DNA from 4 places in the Streptomyces sp. NBC_00878 genome. Region 3 is predicted to be linked to each of the others. Evidence: riboswitches for the same ligand, from Rfam matches in the RefSeq annotation. Region 3 holds a riboswitch; each other region holds the start of a gene.

Region 1 (5,685 bases), 3.2 Mb from region 3:
CGCACGCTGGTGCCCATGGACGCACAGCTCATCGCCTTCAGCGGAGTCGCCGCGGGCATGGTCGCCATGCCGGGTGCCGACTTCACCGTCGTCGTACGCAACGCCCTGGTCTCCCGCCGGGCCGGTGTCGCGTGCGCGCTCGGGATCACCGCGGCGCTGCTCCTCCACACCACCCTCGCCGTCGCAGGGGTCGCCGCGGTCCTGGCAGCCGTGCCCGCGCTCTTCCGCGCGCTCCAGCTGCTCGGCGGGGCGTACGTCCTCCATCTCGGCGTACGCACCCTGCGGTCGCTTCGCGAGCGGCGTACAACCGTGGACGACGACGGGCCGGTGATGTCGGGGAGCCGGGCGCTGCGCCAGGGCTTCGTCACCAACGTCCTCAACCCGAAGGTGCCGATCACCTTCATGAGCCTGCTGCCGCAGTTCGTGCCCGACGGGAGTCCGGCGATGCCCCGGACGCTGTGGCTCGCGCTGATCGTGGTCGCGCTCGCCCTGCTCTGGTTCCCGGTGGTCGCGCTGCTCGTGGACCGGCTCGGCCGGTGGCTGCGCAGACCGCGTACGGCCCGGGCCATCGTGGCCGGCACCGGCACCGTGCTCACCCTGCTCGGCGTCGGACTCGTCCTCGAACCGCTGCTGGCCTGAGCCGGTCAGCCCGGACCTGCCCTGGTGGACCTTCCCGGTCGGCCCGTCCTGGTAGACCCGTCCTAGTCGCCGACGGAGCGTTTGACCAGGTAGGGCAGGAGGGCCCACAGCCCGGCGCATACGACCAGGGTGGCGGCGCCGGCCGCGATGCCGCCCGCCCGGTTCGTCGCCACGTCCACGACGAGCAGGACCGAACCGGAGAGGCCGAGCGAGAGCGCGCCGAGCCCGGCCTGGGCCAGCAGCGAGGAGGCCTTCACGACCTGGGGCTTGGCGCCCTGCCGGAACAGCCGGCGATGCAGCGCGGCGGGGGCCGTGAAGAGCGCCGCGGTCACTACCGACAGCAGCAGCGTGACGACGTACGTGGCGCGCTGGAACGAATCCAGGGAGGGAAAGCGCGCGGTGAACGCGAGGGTCAGCAGGAAGGCGAAGAGGATCTGCACGCCGGTCTGCGTGACCCGCAGTTCCTGGAGCAGTTCGTTGAAGTTGCGGTCGGCGCGTTCGAGCCGTGTCTCGTCGCGCTCCTCTTGGTGATGAAGGTCGCCCATATGTGAAGGAGTAACCACTCCGCCGCGAATATCACATTCCGGGCGGCCCCGGTATGCGGCCGCGGCGATCACCGCGGCCGCATCCCGGGCAGGTCACCTGACCCGGCCGTACCAGACGCTCTTCGTCCAGATCTTCTGCAGCTTCACCACGTCCCCGGTCTTCGGGGAGTGCCAGATCCGTCCCTTCCCGGCGTAGATGCCGACGTGGTAGACGTTCCGGCCCGAGTGGAAGAAGACCAGGTCTCCCTGCTTACGGGTGGAAGCGGAGATGTGCTTCGTCCTGTTGTACTGGGCAGCTGCCGTACGCGGCAGGGACTTGCCCGCCTTCTTGAACGAGTAGAGCGTGAGGCCCGAGCAGTCGAAGCGCTTGGGCCCCGCGGCTCCGAACTTGTAAGCGGAGCCCTTCTTGGAGGCCGCCACCTGGAGTGCCTTCGTCGCGGGTGTGGCCGCTTCCGCGCCGGACGTGAAGCCGGGGGCCACGATGCCGCCGCCGACGGCGGCGATGGTGAGAGCCGATGCGGTACCGGCCCTGCTGAACAGCGACGGGACACGATTGAGCGCAGTCATGCGCAACCCTTCGTCAGCCGCCTGTGAAGGATGACCTGTCGGATTCGGGCTGGCGAAGTTGCCCGGCCGCTGACGCGGCTTCACCCCAAGGGCTGCTCGGCCCGGTCATGGCGTGACCGTTCCGGCGACCCGTCGTGCTTGGGTCCTCCACTCCTGCCGATCCACTTCTGTCGACCGGTTCATCCGAGCGGCGGCAGGACTCGGCGTCCGCCCGGACCGCCCCGCCGCTTGTGGCGGGGTCTTGTCGTCGGAAGGGATCTTGACGCACGGATGTCCCAAAAGCCGAGCGGAATCGGCGATTTGTGGGCTTACTCACCACTCACCCGTTCGGGTGGACAGCCCTTTCTGTACGAGGGCGCCGAGGGGGTCGAGGACCCTCGTACCAGCACCGGGACGGTTCATACCGCACTGGAGCTACGTGGGTTGCGCAGCTCCCACGGGTCCGCAAAAGCAGCCCTGACTACGCCGTTCGGTGGTACACCGTTCGGCTCGTTTGAACCCTGGCCCGGACGCCTCGTCAGATACCTGCGCGACGCCGGGCGGTGGGGGTACGTCAGGTGTCGGAGCGCGGCGGTAGTGCGATCCGGCCTGCTCGGCGCTCACCGTCGAGGACGCGCAGCGCCCGCGCCAGGGTCGGTGCGTGCACCTCGTGCTCGCCGCGTTGGTGCATCAGGGCCAGCGCGTCACGCAGTGCGGTGGCCCTGCCGACCAGGGCCTGGGCGGCCCGCAGCCCGCGGTAAGTGTCCCCGGAGTGGGCCGGGTTGATCCGGCCGAGCAGGTCGACCACCTCCAGGTAACGGTCGATCAGTTCGGCCTCGGCACGGGTCAGGGCCGGCAGCGGCGGCAACTCGGGTGGAAGCATCCGCCGCTCACCTCGCGCCGGGTGCGCGCTGGGTGGACTTCCGGCTCGGGACGATCCGGTCGATCAGTCCGTACTCCAACGCCGCCGGCGCGTCCAGGATCTTGTCCCGCTCGATGTCGGCACCGATCCGCTCCCGGCTTTGGCCGGTGTGCCGGGCGAGCATCTCCTCCAACTGCTCGCGGGTACGCATCAGTTCGTCGGCCTGAATGACCAGGTCGGAGGCCTGCCCCTGGACGGGCTCGGAGAACGAGGGCTGGTGGATGAGCACGCGGGCGCCCGGCAGCGAGTACCGCTTGCCCGGTGTGCCGGCCGCGAGCAGCACCGCCGCGGCGGACCCGGCCTGCCCCAGGCAGATGGTCTCCACCTCGCAGCTGACGAACCGCATCGTGTCGTAGACGGCCGTCATCGCGCTGAAGGAGCCGCCGGGAGAATTGATGTAGAGCGAAATGTCCCTGTCGGGCGCCTGGTACTCGAGGTGCATGAACTGCGCCATCACGTCGTTCGCCGAGACGTCGTCGATTGGCGTCCCGAGAAACACGATCCGCTCTTCCAGGAGCTTGGAGTACGGGTCCATGGTCCGGCTCCCCGAACTGTTGCGTTCGGTGAACTCGGGCAGGACATAGCGGGCGGACGGTCGGGCCATGACACACGCTCCTCCGGGAGAGGTCCTGTAGAAAATGTACAGGACGTACGTAACGTAGGGAGCGTGCTCCAGTGATCCACGGGAGTCAACAGACCCGGGGCGGCGGGTCCGAGGGCTGCGGCCCGGACCTGCGCACGAGCTGCACCCTCTGTTCCTGCGGGAACCCTTGACGCGGGATTGAAACGTTTCTACCGTGCGGTGCAGCCGTATCCATGAATGAAGTTTTCGTACGTGAACGAGGTGGCGATGTGTGGATCTCCTGTGGCGCCGGACGCCTTCGGGGGCCCGGATGGAAGCTGACATCGTTGTCCACCTGTGGGCGCCCGGGAGTTGAGCCGACGTGACCACAACCCCCAGGGCCACAGCCGTTCCACGCCCTCCCGCGCCCCGCGACGCCGATGCCGGGCAGCCGGTCACGCCAAGGCGACAGAAGCGCCGCTCGGGCATTCACACCCCGTTCTGGTTCCTGCTTCCCGCCGTAGCCGTCTACGCGTTCGTCATCGTGTGGCCCAGCCTGCGCGGCGGCGTATACGCCTTCACCGACTGGAACGGCATCACGCCCGACTGGCACTGGGTCGGCCTCGACAACTTCTCGGATGTGCTGGCCGATCGCGGAGCCAGGGCCGCACTGCTCAACACGGTGGTACTCGCCGCCTTGGTGACGGTCTTTCAGAACGTGTTGGGGCTTCTCCTCGCCCTGGGCGTGAACACCATGGTCAAAAGCCGCTACGTGCTTCGCGTGGTGTTCTTCGCCCCCGTTGTCCTCACGCCGCTGGTCGCCGGATACGTATGGAGCTATCTCCTGTCTCCGGAGGGCACCGTCAATGCCGTCCTGCGCGGTATCGGCCTTTCCTCGCTCGCCCACGACTGGCTCGGTGACCCGGGCACAGCGCTCTATGCCATCGCGGCCGAGATCATCTGGCAGTCGGCCGGATATTCCATGGTCATCTATCTCGCCGGTCTGCAAGCCATCCCCAGCGAGATCCTGGAGGCCGCCACCATCGACGGCGCCGGAGTCTGGCGCCGCTTTCGCAGTGTGGTTCTGCCGCTGCTCAACGGCGCCGTCGTCATCAACGTGATGCTGTGCCTCATCGGCAGCCTCAAACAGTTCGACCAGGTACTCGCCATGACCGACGGCGGCCCGGGCACAGCCACCGAGACCATTTCCACGACGATCTACAAGAACGCCTTCGCGCTCGGCGAATTCCCGCTCTCGATCGCGCTGTCCGTCGTCATGACCGTGCTCATCGCGTGTCTGGCCGCGATTCAGTACCGGCTGACCCTCAGAAAGGCCTCGTGATGCACGGCCGTTACTCATGGCGCACTTCGCTGCGCGAGGGCGCGCTGCTCCTGTTCGCCGTCGTATACGTCATGCCTCTGGTGAGCCTGCTGAGCGTGGCTCTGCGCAAGGAGGGCAGCGGTGCGAGCGCGCTCACACTCGACTGGCCGCCCACGTTCGACAACTTCGGTGAGGCCTGGACGGAGGCTCACCTCGGGGCGGCCCTCACCAACAGCGTCGTGGTCGCGGTGTGCAGCGTCGCGCTCATCGTCCCGATCGCGTCGCTGGCCGCCTATCCGCTCGCCCGGGTCACCCGCGCCTGGTCACGTGCCGCGTTCGTGTTCCTGGTCGGCGGACTGCTCATCCCAGGGCAACTCGCCCTTCTCCCGCTCTACACGACGATGCGCGACCTGGGCCTGCTGGGATCACTGTGGGCGGTCGTCCTCATCAACGTCGGCGGCCAGATCCCGTTCTCCGTGTTCCTCTACACCCTGTTCCTGCGTGAATTGCCCACCGACTACGAGGAGGCGGCTCTGCTCGACGGCTGTGGGCCGCTGCGGTCCTTCGTGCGCGTGATCTTCCCGCTCCTGCGGCCGATCACCGGCACCGTGATCATCCTCAACACCGTCGGCATCTGGAACGAGTTCTTCACCCCACTGCTCTATCTGTCCGGCAGCGGAACAGTCACCGCGCCCGTCGCCATCTACGGCTTCGTCAGTCAGTTCGTGTCCCAGTGGGAGCTCGTCTTCGCCGCGCTCCTGATGAGCGTGGTCCCCGTTCTGGTCGTCTATTTCGCGCTTCAGAAATACGTCATCAAGGGCTTCGCCGGCGGACTGAAGGGATAGCGCCGTGTACCTCAACTTCCTTTCGCCTCGGCGTCGTACACGCATGGTGACCTCGATCGCAGCCGTACTGGCGACGGTGATCGGCACCGCGTCCTGTTCCACCATGGATACCGTCGAGGGGGACAACGTCCTGACCCTCGTCGCCAGCGGTGAGGATCCGGCCCGGGCCGTGATCGCCGAGTTCGAGAAGGCCAATCCCGGCATTCGCGTCCGCGCCGTATTCACCGAGGACGACGGCGCCTACTCCCAGCAGATCCGCACCCAGCTCGCCGCGGGCACCGCCCCCGATGTGTTCCGCATCTGGC
Region 2 (5,685 bases), 5.4 Mb from region 3:
TGCACCCGGGCTCGGAGGCAGACGCCTACGCGGTCGCCGCGCTGATCGGCGAAGCGCAGGCCGAGGAGCGGGGCTCGGGGCCGGGCGCGAAACTGGGCGCGGAGTCGGTCCGTGCACCGGGCTACTGGTGGGGCGGCGCATCGAGCGACACACCGGACCAGGCACCGGGCGAGGCACGGGACAACAGACCGGGCCACACAACGGGCGGCGGCCCCAGCCACGCGCCAGGCCACAGGTCGGGCGGAGCATCGAGCAACGCACCGGACCAGGCACCGGGCGAGGCGCGCGACGAGAGACCGGGCCACGTGCCAGGCCGCGAGTCCGGCGGCGGCCCTGGCCACGCGCCGAGCCGTGCGCCGAGCCACGTGCCAGGCCAGGTGTCCGGCCCCGCGTCGGGGATCCGACCAGGTGACGAGCCGGCGAGCGTCGGTGGTCGTCCCGTCCAAGCCGCCGGGACTCTGGCACTGCTGGCCCGTGCCCACCTCGTACAGCCCGCCCGGCCGGGCCGGTTCGGCACGCACGACCTGCTGCGTGCCTACGCGTTCCGCCTGACCCGTACGCATGACTCCGAGGCCGAACGGCAGGCCGCGCTGGTCCGGCTCTTCGACCACTACCTGAGCACGGCCGCGGCGGCCATGGACGCGCTGTACCCGGCCGAGCGGCACCACAGACCCCCGGTCGGACCGCCCGTGCACGTCTCGCCCGTCGCCGGCGACGCGGCCGCGGCACGGGCCTGGCTGGACGCCGAGCGCCCGACCCTGGCCGCCGTCTGCGCGGTGGCCACGGACCGCGGCAGTCCCCGGCACGCTGTCCGTCTGGCCGCCCTGCTCTTCCGGCACCTGGACTCCGGTCACCACACCGAGGCGCTGGAGATCCACCGCCACGCCCTGCGGGCCGCCGAGACGATCGGCGACCTGGGCGGCCAGGCCCACGCGCTGACCAACCTCGGGGTCGTGCACTGGCGGCTCGCCGACGCGGGTTCGGCCGCGGACCACCTCGTACGGGCCCTCGAACTGCACCGCCGGACGGGGGATCTCGCGGGGCGGGCCAGAGCCCTGTCCAATCTCGGCAACGTTCACTGGCGGCTCAGCCGCCTCCGTGACGCCGCGCACGACCATCAACAGGCCCTCGACCTCTACCGCGAGACCGGGGACGAGGTGGGCCAGGCCCGCACTCTCACGAACCTCGGCAACGTCTGTCTCCGGCTGGGCGAGTACGAGCAGGCCGCCGACCGTCAACTGCAGGCCCTCGCCCTGCACGACCGGACCGGTGACCGCATCGGCCGCGCACGCACCCTCTCCCACCTGGGCAACGCCCTCCTGCGGCTGAGCCGGTTCGAGGCCGCGGCCGAGCGTCAGCAGCAGGCGCTCACGCTCTTCCGCCACCTCGGGCACCAGGGCGGCGAGGCGTACGCGCTGTCCGGCCTCGGCGACATCCGGCTGGGGCAGGGCGCGTTCGAGGCCGCGGTCACCTGTCAGCGACAAGCCCTCGAACTGTTCCGGGCGCACGGGGAGGGCTACGGCGAGGCGTCGGCGCTCAACGGCCTCGCCGAGGCACTGCACGGCAGCGGCCGCTTCGACGAGGCGCTCGACCACCACTCCACCGCCGCGACGGTCGCGGCCGTCACCGGGGAGCACGACCAGCTGGCACGAGCGCACGCGGGCGCCGAGCGCGCCCGCCGGGCCCTGGAGCCGTGGGCGGAGGCCGCCGCGTCGTCGACCACATCGGGGCCGTGAGCGCGCGGAACGCCTCGACGTCCGGCCGTTCAATCACCGTCCAGTGGTTGTCCAGTCCTGCGCCATAGCTTGCCGTCGCTGACCGGCGATCCGGCCTGGCACATCAGGCCGCGATGCCGCTGCCCCACCACACGCGCACGCAGACATTCACGTGCACGCCGACCGAGAGGGAAGAAGCGATGAAAGCAGGGCTCAAGAAGAGGATGGCCACGGCGATCGCGACCGCGTCCGCCATGGCGGCGCTCGTCGTGGCGACCCCGGGCACCAGCCACGCGGCGACGCCCAGCCTGCCCGCGTTCGGCATCTCGGCCGACGGCAAGCTGATGGCCCATTTCACCACCGACAGACCCGACGTGCTCAACTGGTTCAGGGTCATCAACGGGCTCGTCGGCGACACCTTTGCTGTCGGGAGCGACTTCCGTGTGCAGAACGGACTCCTGTACATCGTCGGCAACCAGGGGGGCGTCTACACGGTCAAGACCCCGCCCCAGGTCCCGGACGTTCAGGTCACCAAGGTCTCGCAGCTCAGTGTCCCGTTGCAGGGCACGAACTTCGGTGTCGACTTCAACCCCGCCGCCGACCGGCTTCGGATCATCAGCGACACCGGCCAGAACCTGGCGCACAACCTCGCCAACAGCGTCACCGCCACGAACACCCCGCTGACCACGGACGGGGCGACGACCCACGGCGTCACCGGTGCCGCCTACACCAACAACGACCTCAACTCGGCCACCGGCGCAACGCTGTTCGACATCAACACGACCTCGGACCAGGTCGTCATCCAGTCGCCGCCCGCCAACGGCACGCTGGCCGCGACCGGCTCGCTCGGCGTGAACGCCCTCGCCAACGCGGGCTTCGACATCTTCAGCGACCTGAGCGCCGGCAAGACGATCTCGAACACGGCCTTCGCCACCCTCACCCCGTACGGTGCCTCCACGTCGACGCTCTACACCGTCGATGTGCTCACCGGAGCCACGACCAGCGTGGGCCAGTTCCCCATACCCATCACCGACATCGCGGTCGCGCTCGACGCGGGCTGACACGTCTCCGACACGATCAGAGGCCGTATCGGTCGGCGCTTCGCGCCCTACGCCGGTACGGCCTCTGGGTTCGGTACGGCTTCTGGGTTCGGTACGGCTTCTGGGTCAGGCAGGCCGCACCACGCTGTGAATCGCCGCTTCCCCGGCCCAGAGGATCGACTCCTCGCGTATGGACGCGCCCGGGCTCGGTGCGTGGATCATCATGCCGTTGCCGCTGTAGATGCCGATGTGGCCGACATGGCCGTGGAACAGGACCAGGTCGCCCAGCCGGAGGTCGGTGAGAGGGACCGCCATACCGGCCGTCGCCTGGTCGTGCACGGTACGCGGCAGCGCGACCCCGGCGGCCTTCCAGGCCGACTGAGTGAGGCTGGAGCAGTCGTACGCGCCCGGTCCGGTCGCGCCCCACACACAGGGCTTGCCGATCTGCGCGCGGGCGAAGTCGACGGCCTTCGCGGCCTTCCCGCCGTACCCCGAGTCCGACGCACCGTCCGAGCCGATGGCCACACCCGCGCCGATGGACACGGGGGGATAGGCGGACAGATCCATGCCGAACGACAGATCCGGGCCGCCCATGGTCAGGCCCTGGCCGCCCATGCTCGGGGTCGTGCCGAGCAACGGATCCGGCGACATGGAGCCGATGGGCAGGTCCGTGCCGATCCCGCCCGACGGCCATGGCCACTGCGTCTGCCCGGCCTGGCGGTAGTCCTGTACCTCGGGCGTACGCCAGGCGGTCTCCACCGGCGCGGGCGCGATGGCCGCCATCGGCGCGCTCTGCTGGGCGATGCGCGCGGACAGCAGTTCACGGGCCTTCGCGAGCTTCTGCCGGGTCCGGTCCTTGGAGGTCTTCAGCGACTGCCGCGACTGCTGTGGCTGTGTCTGCGGCTGTGGCTGCTGTTGTTGCTGCTGCTGCTGCGGTTCCGTGACCAGCGCGGGCAGGAGCTCGGTGGCGTCCTGACGCGCCTGGGGCGCGGCGGGCAGCGCGGCGACGGGTCCGGCGGTCAGCTCCGCCACGGGCCGCGCGGCCGTTGCGGCGGCAGGCCCGGCGGTCAGCTCCAGGACGGGTTTGGCGGCCGCTTCCAGCGCACGGTCGGTCGGCCTGTCGGCCGGCCGGTCGGCCTGTCGGTCCCCCGGACGCCCGCCGGGGCTCTTGGGCCAGGTACCGGTCTGGCCACGCTCCGGCATTCTGTCGGAGGGCAGTACGGCGGGGATGAGGGGACCCAGTTGCGAACGCCCCACGTCGAACCACTGCTTGGCGCGGTCGCTCAGAGCGGGGTCGGGGGCGGCGACGGTGTCGGCACGTCCACGCCCGGTGTCGGGCATCGGATTCGCCCGCTCACGCGGGCGCCCCGAGGCCATCGCCCGGGTGGCGTTGTAGTTACCGCTGGCGCTCTCGGCCTGGTCGTACAGGTTGTGGATCCGCTGCTGCACCTCTTCACGGCTCGGCTCGTCGCCTCCCGGGACGGGCGTGGTGCCACCCGTCGAGGAGTACAGGTCCACCGAGGTGGCGGCCGCCGTCGCGAAGGCGGGCCGGGGGATGCCCGGGAGGTTGTCGCCTCCGGGGCGCGAAGTTCGTTCCGGCGCGATGGGAGCCGTACTCCTTCCGTGTTCCGCCTACCGAGTTAGCTGTCGGGTTCGGGCGACGATTCCGGAAGGTATGCCCTACGGCCCCTGCCCTGACGGGCAGTTGGGCCGATTCACCCCAAGTTCGGTTGGGTCCCCGGTTCCGATGGCCACGTGGGCCACCGGATTCGGCGGAGGTCGCGCAACCCGGCGAGGTTCACCGGAGGAAGTCGCGCGTCCTACCCGTCAAGTTAGCCAACTTGTGCCCCTCGTGTGAAGATTGAAGAGCGAAGTGCCCGATATGTAACTGTGACCTTCGTCGTATCGGTTCGAGACATCGACGACTTTCCGCCCGGTCAACGGGAGTTGGGGGTGTCAGTTCGCCGCGTTCATCAGGTCGAGCGCGCTCTGCTGGCGGGCGGCGTCGGTGGAGTCCAGTGGTCCGGCCCAGTGCAGCCCGTACGCGTCGAGTGCGTTGCGGTCGTTCGCGTACGCGGCGTCGGCCTGCCGCCGTATGTAGGACGTGTACGGGCGGTCGGACAGCCGGGCATTGAAGGCGCTCAGCCCCCTGATGTACGCGCCCTTGAAGGACGGGCCGTCGGCGCCGCAGCCGTTCGTCTCGCACGGCTCGCGCAGGATGCCGCCCGAGTTGAGGGCCGCGGACGTGGTCGAGGCGTTCCCGATCTGACGGCCCGTGGTGAGCAGCGCGGAGTCCCCGGTCGCCCGGTGCAGTTCCGCCAGACCGCCGAGCAGCACGCCCTGGTTGTACGACCAGGTGGTGTCGCCGTTGTTCCGGCACGTCGACAGGTCGATGCCGTCGTTGACCAGCTGGGAACCGTTGATCATGCCGGTGCCCTTGAACCAGGCCCACTCGGCGTTGGCCCGCCCGAGATAGACGGTGTCGCCCGCGATGCGGTTGTGCAGCGCGGCGTTCAGCTCCAGGTAGAGGGAGTTGGCGATGGCGTTCTTGTAGGTCTTGGCGGTGCTCCACCACACGCCGCCGCCACACGTGGAGTCCCAGTACCGTGCCATGTAATCGGCGTCCGCACGGGCGGTGTTGAGATAGCGGCTGTCGCCGGTCAGGTCGTACGCGGCGACCCAGGCCAGCCCCCACCACCCCGTGTCGTCGATGTAGTCGTTGCGGAACTGGCCGCCCTGCGCGTTCAGTTGGCGGTCGTAGGTGTTGGCGATGGCGTACCGGTAGCTGCCCATTCCGGTGACACGGATGTTGTCGATGATCGCGGTCAGGGCGTTGGCAGAGTTCCACCAGCCGGTGGTGTCGAACAGGCCGGTGGAGTTGTTGTAGGACTGCATCAGCGCGGTGGCAGCGGCGGTCGGACGGCTTTGGG
Region 3 (5,685 bases):
GCCGCGGGCCTGCTCGTGATCGCCGCCGCGCCCTGGCTGCGCCGCACGATGCACCCGGTTCACTGAGACTCCAGAAGCCCTTGAGGTCACCGCCATGCGCATCCGTACGTCCTTTCCCTACGAGACGACTCACCACGACCTCCGCGTCCCCCTCCCGGACGGAACCAGGCTCTACGCGCGCGTGTGGCGCCCGCTCACCGACGAACCCGTACCGGCCCTGCTCGAATACCTCCCCTACCGCCTGACCGACTGGACGGCGCCGCGCGACCGGCAGCGTCATCCCTGGTACGCCGGGCACGGCTATGCCTCCGTACGCGTGGACGTCCGTGGGCACGGCAACTCCGAGGGGCTGCCGGGCGACGAGTACTCGGCGACCGAGCTGGCCGACGGGGTCGAGGTCGTCAACTGGCTCGCCGCCCAGCCCTGGTGCTCCGGCAAGGTCGGCATGTTCGGCATCTCCTGGGGCGGCTTCAACTCCCTCCAGATCGCGGCCCTCGCGCCCGAACCGCTCAAGGCGGTCGTCGCGGTCTGCTCGACGGACGACCGCTATGACAACGATGTGCACTACATGGGTGGTTCCGTACTCGCCGTCGACATGCACGCGTGGGCGGCGACGATGCTCGCGTTCGTCTCCCGCCCGCCGGATCCGGTGTACGTGGGCGAGGTCTGGCACGACCTGTGGATCAAACGACTGGAGACCGTCGATCCGTTCCTGCACACCTGGCTGGAGCACCAGACGAGGGACGACCACTGGCGCCACGGCAGCGTGTGCGAGGACTACTCGGCGATCCGGGCGGCGGTGCTCACGGTCGGCGGCTGGCACGACCCGTACCGGGACGCGGTCCTGCGCCTCGTGGAACACCTCCCGGCGGACCGCGTACGGGGGATCATCGGGCCGTGGTCGCACCAGTACCCCGACCGGGGGCTGCCGCCCGGCCCGGCGATCGGCTTCCTCCAGGAGACGCTGCGGTGGTGGGACCACTGGCTCAAGGGCACGGAGACCGGGATCATGTCGGAGCCGCTCCTGCGCTCGTACGTCAGCGACTCCCACCCGCCCGCGACGGTGTACCCGGCACTGCCGGGCCGCTGGGTCGGCGATCCGGCCTGGCCCTCTCCCCTGGTGGCCCCGGTGACGTACGCCCTCAAGGGTGAGCCCGTGGTGGTGCGGTCGCCTCAGCACACGGGGCTGGACGCGGGCCGCTTCTTTCCCTTCGGCAACGACGCGGACCTGCCGCCCGACCAGCGGGACGAGGACGCGAAGTCGGCGTGCTTCGACTTCGAGGTCCCTGAGGAGATCTGGGTGCTGGGCCGCCCGCGCGTGCGGTTGAGGCTCACTACGGAGGCGACGCGAGGACAAGTAGTGGCCCGAATCTGCGACGTGGCCCCCGACGGCTCCTCGACCCTCGTCACCCGAGGGGCCCTGAACCTGTCATCCCGTCATGGCCGTGACCAGGTGATCCCCTGGAAACCCGGCTCTACGGAGGACGTGGTTCTCGACCTGAACGCCATCGGCCACGCCATCCCTGCGGGCCATCGCATCCGTCTCGCCGTCTCCTCCGCGTACTGGCCGTGGATCTGGCCCCAGCCAGGTTCGGAGGCGGGCTTCACCCTCACCCCTTCGGGGAGCGTGCTGGAACTCCCGCTCCGCGCACAGGAGTCGGACCCGTCCATCTCCTTCGAGGAACCGGAGCAGGCGGAGCCCATGGGGGTGAACTTCCCCGCGACACTGGACGAGCCGCGCCCCGAACGCCTCGTCATCCGCGATGTCGCCAAGGGCGAGTGGCGTCTGGAGGTGGACCCGCGGTACGGCGGAACCCGGGTGTATCCCGACGGCCTCGAATTCACCGAAGAGGCCCTGGACACATACACGATCGACGAGTCGGACCCGTTGTCGGCCCGCGCCCGATCGGACTGGTTCATCCGTCTGCACCGACCGGATCTGCCGTGGGACGCGAGCGTCGAATCGCACTCCGAAACCACCTGCGACGAGGCGGACTTCACCACCGCGAACGAAGTGATCTGCAAGGACGGCGACGAAGTCGTGTTCCACCGCACCTGGGAGAAAAGGATTCCACGGACGGCGGGGTGAACTCGCACGTTCCCCGAATGATCGCGAACGCGCACCAACACGCGCGAACACGTATCCGGGCCACATAGCCGCGGGCTTCGTCGACACGTCGGCACCTTTACGGACAAGTAGCACCTTATGTGGACCGGGTGGACACCAAGGGTGCGCCCGACTTGCCCGTATTACGCACCTGTTGCACTTAATCCCCCACCTGCGCCAGTGAATTGGGTCACGTCCATTCGGGACCGCCACTGCGCCGGGTCGACCGATTCTCCTTTGCGTAAGGCAAGTTGAACTTCACCTTCCGGATGGATCAAGAATTACCCTCCAGCCTGAACGGGCAAATGGCATCTCCGTGTGAATTCAGGGCTTGTTCACGACATGTGCTCTCGCATACGTTCACGGCACTCCGGATGGACCGCCTAATCCTGCCGCCGCCCGGAGATCCCACTCACTCATTCACTCGCGTACGGCAGGAGCGGGGGACCCAGATAAGTCGCCGGTCCGGATTCCGGAACGGCTCGGGGTGAAGCCGCGTGCAGCATGCGGCCGGGCATCTCCCGCCCGAACCCGACAGCTCACCTCGCAGGCGCCGGAGAGGAAAAGCGCCATGCCCGCACAAGGTAAGCACCGCCGTACCAGACTGAATGCCCTCACTCGCGGAATCGTCGCCGCGGGAACCGGCGGAGCCGCACTCGCGCTCCCCCTCTTGGGAGCGACCGGCGCCCACGCCGCACAGCCGGCGCAGGCCGCGCAGGTCGCGTCGGCCGAAGTCCCGCAGGTCTCGCTCATCACGTACAAGGTCGTCGCGGGCGACACCCTGTCCAAGATCGCGAGGAAGTACCCGTCGAGCGGTGACTGGAAGCAGCTGTACCAGGCCAACCGCGCGGTCATCGGCGACGACCCGTCGCACATCCGCCCGGGGCTCACGCTGACGGTCGGCACCAAGACAGCCAAGGCGACCACCGCGTCCACCGTCACCCAGGCCGCCGCGAAGACGTACACGAACGACCTCGACGGCTGGATCAAGGAGGCGCTGGACGTCATGGCCCAGCACGGAATCCCGGGGTCGTACGACGGCATCTACCGCAACATCATGCGCGAGTCCTCGGGCAACCCGCAGGCCATCAACAACTGGGACTCCAACGCCGCGGCCGGTACGCCGTCGAAGGGGCTCCTCCAGGTCATCGACCCGACCTTCAGCGCGTACCACGTGCCCGGCACCTCGATGGACCCCTTCGACCCGGTCGCCAACATCACGGCGGCGTGCAACTACGCCGCCGCGAGGTACGGCTCGATCGACAACGTCTTCGGGGCCTACTGAGCCGGGCCTACTGAGCCGGGCCTACGGGGCCGGGATCGCCGAGGCGGGACTACTTGAGCTGGGACGGTTGAACGGGGCCCAGTGGGCGAGGCGTACGGCGGGCGGGGTCCAGGGACGGGAGAAGAGGCGCTCCAGTACCACCGCGATCCCGTCCTCCTCGTTCGACAGGGTCACCTCGTCGGCCACCGCCTTGAGTTCGGGGTGGGCGTTGGCCATCGCGACGCCGTGGGCCGCCCAGTCGAACATCGGGATGTCGTTCGGCATGTCCCCGAAGGCGATCGTGACGGCGGGGGTGAGGCCGAGGTGTTCGGCCGCCAGGGCGAGACCCGTCGCCTTGGTCACGCCACATGGCTGGAGTTCGACGGTGCCGGGGCCGGACATCGTGACCGTGGCGAGGGAACCGACCGCTCCGCGCGCCGCGGACGCCAACGCGTCGTCGGACAACAGGGGATGACGCAGCAGCACCTTGCTGATGGGTTCCGTCCAGAGGTCGTCGCGACGCAGGACGCGCACCGCCGGGAGCGTCGGGTGCGGCATCTCGTACCCGGGCTCGATGAGCGTGAGTCCGTCGACACCGTCCTGGTCGACCGCGGCGTACACGTCCCCGACCTCCGCCTCGATCTTGCCGAGTGCCGTCTCGGCCAGCTCGCGGTCGAGGGTGACCGACCACACCATGCGGTGGGCGCCTGCGTCGTACAGCTGCGCCCCCTGCCCGCACACCGCCAGGCCCTGACTGCCCAGTTCATCGAGCAGCGGCCGGACGCGCGGGGCCGGGCGCCCCGTGACCACGAGATGCCTGGCACCTCTCGCAACCGCCATCGCCAGCGCGGCGCGTGACCGGTCCGAGAGAGTGTCGTCGCCTCGCAGCAATGTCCCGTCCAGGTCAGTGGCGATGAGTGAATATGCAATCGGTGCGGCCATGATCAGAGAATACGGATCGAACGCCCCAACGACTCGACGGGAACCGGACGTCGTCCGGTATCTCGTCAGGCACACGGGTCGCCGCTCGCCCCTTCCGTTGGCCTTTGGGAGGTAAATCGCAGGCGAAAGGGGACAGTTGAGGCCGCTCCCGACCCGCCCGGATGCAGGAGGAGTTGCTCGGCGCGGGCGGCCGCGCACGCGCCCTGCCTTGCCTCACTCACCTCGCCTTTGGTTTCGTTTGATTCCGTTCACTGGCTTCATTCGTCGGTTTGGTTCGTCGGTTTCGTTCGTTGGTTTCGTTCGTTGGTTTCGTTCGCTTCGCTTCCATCGTTTCGTTTCGCTTCGCTTCGTTCAGCCGTGCGCCCGCGTCAGATGCCCGACCAACCGCGGTGAGGCGAACTCCGTTCCGCACACGAACCGCATCACCGGCCCGTACGAAGCCGCCGCCGGCAGCCCCGTGAAGTACAGCCCGGCCACGGAGGACCTGAACCCGGCGCCCAGCTTCGGTGTCCCCCGGCTCACCGCCAGCTCCGTACGCAGTTCGTGCCCGAGGAAGTCCATCGCGGCGAGGTCTACGCGGTATCCGGTCGCGGCCACGACGTGGTCCGCGGAGAGCTCCTCGATCCGCCCGCCGAGGGTCTGGACGGCGAGGGCCGGGCGGCCGGCCACCGATCCGGAGCGGACGATCCGAGACACCTCGCTCACCTGCACCTTCCCCTCGAACCGCGCCCGCAGCCACCAGGCTCCGAGCGGGCCGAGCACGCGGCGGACGAGGAAGTGCCGGACCTGCGGGGGCAGATGGCGGTACGGGTGGGGGTAGTAGCTAAGTGCCCACAACGACCAGGCCCGGCCGAAGGGTGACTCGGGGCGCAGCCTCGGCTGACTCCAGGGGGGCGCGCCGAAGGCGACCGATCCCTCACCGCGCGCCACTACGCGCACCTGTGCGCCTGCCTCCGCCGCGAGCGCCGCCGTCTCCAGGGCGGACTGACCCGCGCCTACGACGATCAGCTCCTTGCCGGAGAACCGGGACAGGTCATGGAGCTGCGAGCTGTGCGAGACGGGCCCCGTGGGGGTCGGTCCGTCGGGCGCGGCCGCGGCCAGTTCGGGCGGCAGATGGGCCAGCCCGGACAGACCGGTCGCGACGACGACCGCCCGCGCGGTGAACAACTCCCCCGAGTCCAGCTTGAGTTCGAAGCCCCCCGAGCCCTGGCGACCGCCGCGCGGCCCCGGCAGCCGGTCGACCGAGACGACCCGCACCCGCTCCAGTTCCGGCACGAGCTTCTGCTGGAACCACTCCCCGTACGCGACGAACGTCTCGACCGGCACGATGTCCTCGTCCGTGACGAGTCGGCGTATGCCGGCCGCGTCGCAG
Region 4 (5,685 bases), 2.3 Mb from region 3:
CCCGCCGCCGGGTCGCCGACGCGGTGCAGCACTCCATCGACCGGGTCGACCTCACCGACCGGGCCGATGACCGTATGGGATCGCTCTCCGGCGGCATGCTGCGCCGGGCCGGCATCGCCCAGGCGATCGTCAACGACCCCGACATCCTGCTGCTCGACGAACCCACCGTCGGCCTGGACCCCGCCCAGCGCATGGAGTTCCGCACTCTGCTGCGTGACATCGGCGCACAGTCCTGCGTCCTGGTCTCCACCCACCTTGTCGAGGACGTCGGTGCCGCCTGCGCCAGCGTCGTGCTGATGGACGAGGGCCGCACGGTCTTCGCGGGCCACCTCGACCGCCTCCGTACCGCAGGCACCGACGCCGACCCGGGCGACAGCGACATCGAGCGCGGCTACTCCGCCCTGCTGCGCCGGCACCGCGAGGGCAAGGCCGGGGCCGGGCGATAGGCGACGCAGCACAACCGCCGCCCGAAGCCCCTGTATGTCCTCCTACACCCGACTACTGGCTACACCCGACTACTGGAGACTGTGATGTTCCGAATAGTGCGCCTGGAGGCGAAGCGCTCGATCGCGCTGCCGCTGTTCCTGGTGCTGGCCGCCCTGACCCGTGTCTTTCTGTGGATGGACATCGGGGAGTGGGCCGCCAGTTGGGCGCCCCTGGTCTACTCGATGCGGGGAACCGCCTGGATCGTGCTGCCGGTGGCACTGGCCGCCGGGATCTGGCACGGCGGGCGGGAGCGGCGCAGTGAGGTCTCCGAGCTGTTCGCCGCCACGCCACGGCCGCGCTCGGTGCGGCTGCTGCCCGCCTTCCTGGTGATCGCCGGCGCGGTGGTGCTCGCCATGGCCGCGATGGTCGGGTGGGCAGGGGTACTGGTCTCCCGGCACGCGGCCTACGGTGACGGCCTTCAGCCTGCGGGCCTTGCGGTGGGACTGCTGGCCGCCATCGCCGTCACCCTGCTCGGGTTGGGTGTCGGGCGGATGGCGTCCGCGCCGGTCGTGGCGCCGCTGGGCGCGGTGGTGCTCTTCCTGATTCTGTCGGTGAGCCAGGACAGCCGGCCGGCCAACCGTCTGGTGGACACCGTGCTGCCGATGCTGCCGGTGACGGACGACTTCCACCGGGTGCTGCCCTCGCTGTCCGCGGCCCAGGGCATCTGGTTCGCCGCCGTCGCTGTCACCGGTGTGCTGCTGGCCGTCGCGGCCACCGCGCGTGCCCGGGTGCTGGCCCTGACGCCCGCCGTGGCCGGGGTGGCCCTCGGAACCCTGCTGGCGCCATCGGGCGCGGTCGTCCCCGACCAGCAGGCCACCGCCATGGTCTGCGCGCCGAGCAACGGCCGGATCTGTGTCACCAAGGTGCACACCCGCACATTGCCCGATCTCACAGCTCCCGCCCAGAAGGTGCTCGACGCCTTCGCCAAGGTGCCCGGTGGCCCGACGCGGGTGGAGGAGGACACGGTGAGCTGGATGCTCGACGACGGCAAGCCTGCCGACGCCAAGGATCTCGGTACGGTCCGTGTCCAACTCCCGTACCGGACACAGGAAGGCGGCATCAGATGGAAACCGGCCTCGGTCCTCGACACCGTGGCCTCCGGAGCCGTTTTCGACGAGGACTGCTTCTCCGACGAGGAGGACGGGACCGGCAGGGAGTGGACCCGCGCGCAGGACGCCTCCGATGCGATGGCCGCCCTGCTCCTGGCCACCCCCACCGACGAGCTGAGCCCTGTCGCCCGCGAGGCCTACGACACGCTGCGCGCGCTGCCTGCCAAGGAGCGCTACCAGCGGATAGGGGACGGCCGGAAGGCCGCACTGACCTGCGGGGACCCGCTGGCCGTCGTCATGGGTCAGGGAGCGGGCCGATGACCCCGGGCCTGCACGGCATCGTGCTGCACCTGCGCTGCCGGGCGGTTCCGGCGACCGTACTGGTCTTTCTGGCCGCGGCCGCACTCACCTGGGCCGCATACCTGCCGGACGACCCGGCCATAACCCATAGGCTCGGCCTGATCGCCGTCGTGCTGGGCATCGCCCCCACCGCCCGCACGCTCGCCGGCCCGGACGAGGAACTGGAACGCGGCACGCCCGCCCCCTGGCGGCTGATCCGCGCCGTCCACCTGTTGCTGCTCGGCGGAGTCCTGCTCGGTCTGCTCGTCGTCGTCCACCGGATCGCCGGGCAGCAGTCCCACGCCGTGGCCTACGGCACCGTCGTACAGGCCGTCCTGGCACTCACGGCCCTGACCGCCCTGGGCGCGGTGCTCGTCGGTGCCCACGCGGCCTGGGTCCTCCCCATCGGCTGGGCCATGCTCATGCTGGCGGTGGGCCCCAGGGAATCGGTCATCGGGCAGGCACTGACCTGGATGGTCCAGGACCCCGGCACCGTCACCTCCACCACGGTGGCCGTCCTCCTGACAGTCGTCGGCGCCGCCGCCTACACCCAGCGCGGGAGCCGCCTGTGAGCCCGCTGCGGCCGGCCACATATTGATCATGTGACCGGCCGGCCGCGGATGGCTTCCTCTGCCCCACGGCACCTGACCGTGACTGCTGGAAGCCGGCGCCCCCGACCAGTCGGACGCCGCCACTCCGGACAACTCATCGCAGATCATTCCGGATTGACCTCGGAGAGCGAGGCCCAAGGTCAAGGTCACGAAAATGTATCGGGCATATCGCACATCAAACTTCACAGGGGCCACACGAATTAGCTAAATTTCCTGTAGGCCGCACGACCCGCACCGGCGAACATCGCCGGGCCGAGCGGCCTCCGCCGAGTCCGGTACGCCCTTGTGGCCGCCGGAGCCGAGGACCCACCGACCTTGGGGTGAATCGGTCCAACTCCCATCCGGGAACCGGACCGTAGGGCAAACCTTCCGAAGCACCAGCCCGAACCCGACAGCTAACTCGGTAGGCGGATGACGGAAGGAGACGCCCTCGTGGCGCCACACCGCAGGTCCCGGCCCCTCAGCCCCATGGGCATACGGACTCCGGCCCTCGCCACCGCGGCTCTGACCTCGGTGGCTCTCCTCTCCCAGACGGCGAACGCGTCGCCCGCCGAGGAGCCCAAGCCGAGCCTTGAGGAAGTCGAGAAAAAGGTCGGCGACCTCTACCGCCAGGCAGAGACGGCCAGCGAGAAGTACAACGCGGCCAAGGAGAAGACCACCAAGCAGAAGAAGCGCGTCGACACCCTGCTCGACGATGTGGCGCGGCGCACGGAGAAACTGAACGACGCGCGCGAGGAACTCGGTACGTTCGCCGCCGCGCAGTACCGCACGGGAGCCGCCGCCCCCGACACCGCCTCCCTCCTCCTCGCGGACAACCCGCAGGACTACTTCGACCAGACCCACCTGATGGACCGGCTGACCAGCCGCCAGAAGCAGTCCGTCGACGACTACGTCACGCAGCAGGCCGCGACGGCGGAGAAGCGGCAGGAGGCGTCCGAGAGCCTGGAGACGCTCACCGCGACGCAGAGCACGCTGAAGACGTCCAAGGCGGACGTCCAGCGGAAGCTCGCCGAGGCGCGCGACCTGCTCTCGAAGCTGACCGCCGAGGAGAAGGCGCGGCTCGCCGCGATCGAGCGGCAGAAGCAGGAAGAGGCCCAGCGCAAGGCGGACGAGCTGGCGCGGCAGCAGGCGGCCGAAGCGGAGCGGCGGCGCCAGGAGGCGGCGACGCAGAACACCGGGACCTCCTCGGGCACCTCGGGCTCCGGCTCGTCCACCTCCACTTCCACCTCCACGGCCAAGGCCGACAAGGCGCTCGCCTTCGCCCGCGCCCAGATCGGCAAGCCGTACGTGTGGGGCGCGAGCGGCCCCGAGTCGTACGACTGCTCCGGCCTCACCCAGGCCGCCTGGAAGGCCGCCGGCGTCACGCTCCCGCGTACCACCTGGGACCAGGTCAACGCGGGCACGACGGTCTCCTTGAACAGCGCCCAGCCCGGTGACCTGGTCTTCTTCTACGACGACATCAGCCACGTCGGCATCTACATCGGCGACGGCATGATGATCCACGCGCCGAAGCCCGGGGCGTACGTCCGCGAGGAGTCGATCTACTACATGCCGATCCACAGCGTGGTACGCCCGGCATGAGGGGCTTTTCGTAGTCCTGTTTCGCACTGACCGGAATTGGGGCTGCCCGAGGCTGAGAGGGACACGCGCGTGTCCCTCTCAGCCTCGGGCAGCCCACGCGCCCCATCCCGGCGGAGCCCATAGCACCAGCCGCTCGCCCGCTCCCCCACAACTCGCGCATCGGTCAGCCCACCACGTCAAGTCGGCGGCGCCGGGCCCGGATCGCGGTCGTACCCGGTCAGCTCGTGCCCGAATCGCACCACTTCCGTACATGCCGTTACCCGGGCCACGGTCCCAGGTTTAGCGTCCTTCCCCAGGTGACCGGACTTTCCCACCGCCGCCCGGGCCAGGGGCGGCATCCGGACACCACCGCCGAGAAAGGTCCGGCGGCGGCCCGCTCCCCTGTGCGGGCCGCCGCCGGACGTGCAACCGGCCCCTGAGGGCCGCCGCCGCGGACGCACCAACGCCCGGGCGGCCGTACGGAAGGACGTGGATCGCACGTGGCAGCGCACCGCAAGCCCAGACAGCGCTCAATCGGCGGCAGTACGGCCCGCACCGCCTTCACCATCGCGCTCGCGGGCGCGGCGAGCGCGACCGGGTTCGAGGGGACGGGGACCGCCGCGCCGGAACTGACAGCCGCTCAGGTCAGGGCGAAGGTCGACAAGTTGTACCAGGAGGCGGAGGTCGCCACCGAGAAGTACAACGGGGCGAAGGAGAGGTCGACGAAGACGCGGGGCCGGCTGAACACGCTGCAGGACGAGGCCGCGCGCAGGACGGATCGGCTCAACTCGGAGCGGGACGCGCTCGGTTCGCTGGCCACCGCGCAGTACCGGGACGGCGGCGTCGACCCCGCGCTGCGGCTCATGCTCTCCTCGGATCCCGATCAGTACCTGGACGGGGCCGCGTTCGCCGAGCGGGCGGGCGGCAGGCAGGCCTCGGCGGTGTCGCGGGTACGCGAACAGCTGCGCGAGATCGAGCAGTTGCGCGGGGCCGCACACGTCGAGCTCACCTCCCTCCAGGCGCGGCAGGCGGAGTTGAAGCGGAACAAGCGGACCGTCACCGGGAAACTGGGAGAGGCCCGGGATCTGCTGTCACGGCTGTCGGACGCGGACCGGGCACGCATCGGCGCCGACGACGCGGACACCGCCCGCGCCTCACGTTCCGCTGCCGAACCGCGCGAACTGGGCGCCACGGGCGGCATGGGCGGCACAGGCAGCAACGGCCCGTCGACCGCCGCTCCGAACTCCCGCGCCGCGAGCGCGATTTCGTATGCGTACGGGAAACTCGGCAGCCCGTATGTGTGGGGTGCCACGGGCCCGGACGCCTTCGACTGCTCGGGCCTGATGCAGGCCGCGTACCGTGAAGCGGGCATCTCGCTGCCCCGCACGACGTACGCCCAGATCAACGCGGGCGAGCGCGTCTCACGGTCCGAACTCCGGCCCGGAGACCTGGTGTTCTTCTACTCGGGCATCAGCCATGTGGGCCTGTACATCGGCAACGGGCAGATGATCCACGCGCCCAACTCCGCGGCACCGGTACGGGTGGCACCGATCGACGAGATGCCGTTCGCGGGGGCTACGCGCGTGGCGTGAGCGGCCGGGCCGACGAGGGAGAAGACGGGCGGGCCGACAAGGGAGGAG

What was found. Region 3 has a riboswitch for cyclic di-AMP ahead of OHA11_RS27555 (LysM peptidoglycan-binding domain-containing protein). Riboswitches for the same ligand answer to the same signal wherever they lie in the genome.
Region 1: linked by a shared signal. The riboswitch ahead of OHA11_RS41590 (C40 family peptidase) and the one ahead of OHA11_RS27555 (LysM peptidoglycan-binding domain-containing protein) in region 3 are both predicted to bind cyclic di-AMP.
Region 2: linked by a shared signal. The riboswitch ahead of OHA11_RS04035 (C40 family peptidase) and the one ahead of OHA11_RS27555 (LysM peptidoglycan-binding domain-containing protein) in region 3 are both predicted to bind cyclic di-AMP.
Region 4: linked by a shared signal. The riboswitch ahead of OHA11_RS17115 (C40 family peptidase) and the one ahead of OHA11_RS27555 (LysM peptidoglycan-binding domain-containing protein) in region 3 are both predicted to bind cyclic di-AMP.

The regions. Positions count from the first base shown of each region.
Region 1 covers NZ_JAPEOK010000001.1:9,562,936-9,568,620, forward strand. The annotation lists gene OHA11_RS41580 (LysE family translocator) at 16-639, shown strand; gene OHA11_RS41585 (DUF6328 family protein) at 702-1,184, opposite strand; gene OHA11_RS41590 (C40 family peptidase) at 1,278-1,751, opposite strand; cyclic di-AMP (ydaO/yuaA leader) riboswitch at 1,755-1,967, opposite strand; gene OHA11_RS41595 (hypothetical protein) at 2,305-2,613, opposite strand; gene OHA11_RS41600 (ATP-dependent Clp protease proteolytic subunit) at 2,621-3,256, opposite strand; gene OHA11_RS41605 (carbohydrate ABC transporter permease) at 3,597-4,556, shown strand; gene OHA11_RS41610 (carbohydrate ABC transporter permease) at 4,556-5,380, shown strand; gene OHA11_RS41615 (ABC transporter substrate-binding protein) at 5,424-5,685, shown strand, end outside.
Region 2 covers NZ_JAPEOK010000001.1:1,004,099-1,009,783, forward strand. The annotation lists gene OHA11_RS04025 (tetratricopeptide repeat protein) at 1-1,736, shown strand, start outside; gene OHA11_RS04030 (DUF4394 domain-containing protein) at 1,916-2,776, shown strand; gene OHA11_RS04035 (C40 family peptidase) at 2,882-4,273, opposite strand; cyclic di-AMP (ydaO/yuaA leader) riboswitch at 4,369-4,540, opposite strand; gene OHA11_RS04040 (glycoside hydrolase family 76 protein) at 4,712-5,685, opposite strand, start outside.
Region 3 covers NZ_JAPEOK010000001.1:6,374,674-6,380,358, reverse strand. The annotation lists partial or broken gene OHA11_RS27565 (peptide MFS transporter) at 1-66, shown strand, start outside; gene OHA11_RS27560 (CocE/NonD family hydrolase) at 95-2,089, shown strand; cyclic di-AMP (ydaO/yuaA leader) riboswitch at 2,511-2,673, shown strand; gene OHA11_RS27555 (LysM peptidoglycan-binding domain-containing protein) at 2,679-3,392, shown strand; gene OHA11_RS27550 (HAD family hydrolase) at 3,414-4,313, opposite strand; gene OHA11_RS27545 (FAD-dependent oxidoreductase) at 4,665-5,685, opposite strand, start outside.
Region 4 covers NZ_JAPEOK010000001.1:4,107,790-4,113,474, forward strand. The annotation lists gene OHA11_RS17100 (ATP-binding cassette domain-containing protein) at 1-446, shown strand, start outside; gene OHA11_RS17105 (hypothetical protein) at 531-1,856, shown strand; gene OHA11_RS17110 (hypothetical protein) at 1,853-2,446, shown strand; cyclic di-AMP (ydaO/yuaA leader) riboswitch at 2,740-2,911, shown strand; gene OHA11_RS17115 (C40 family peptidase) at 2,918-4,066, shown strand; gene OHA11_RS17120 (C40 family peptidase) at 4,546-5,637, shown strand.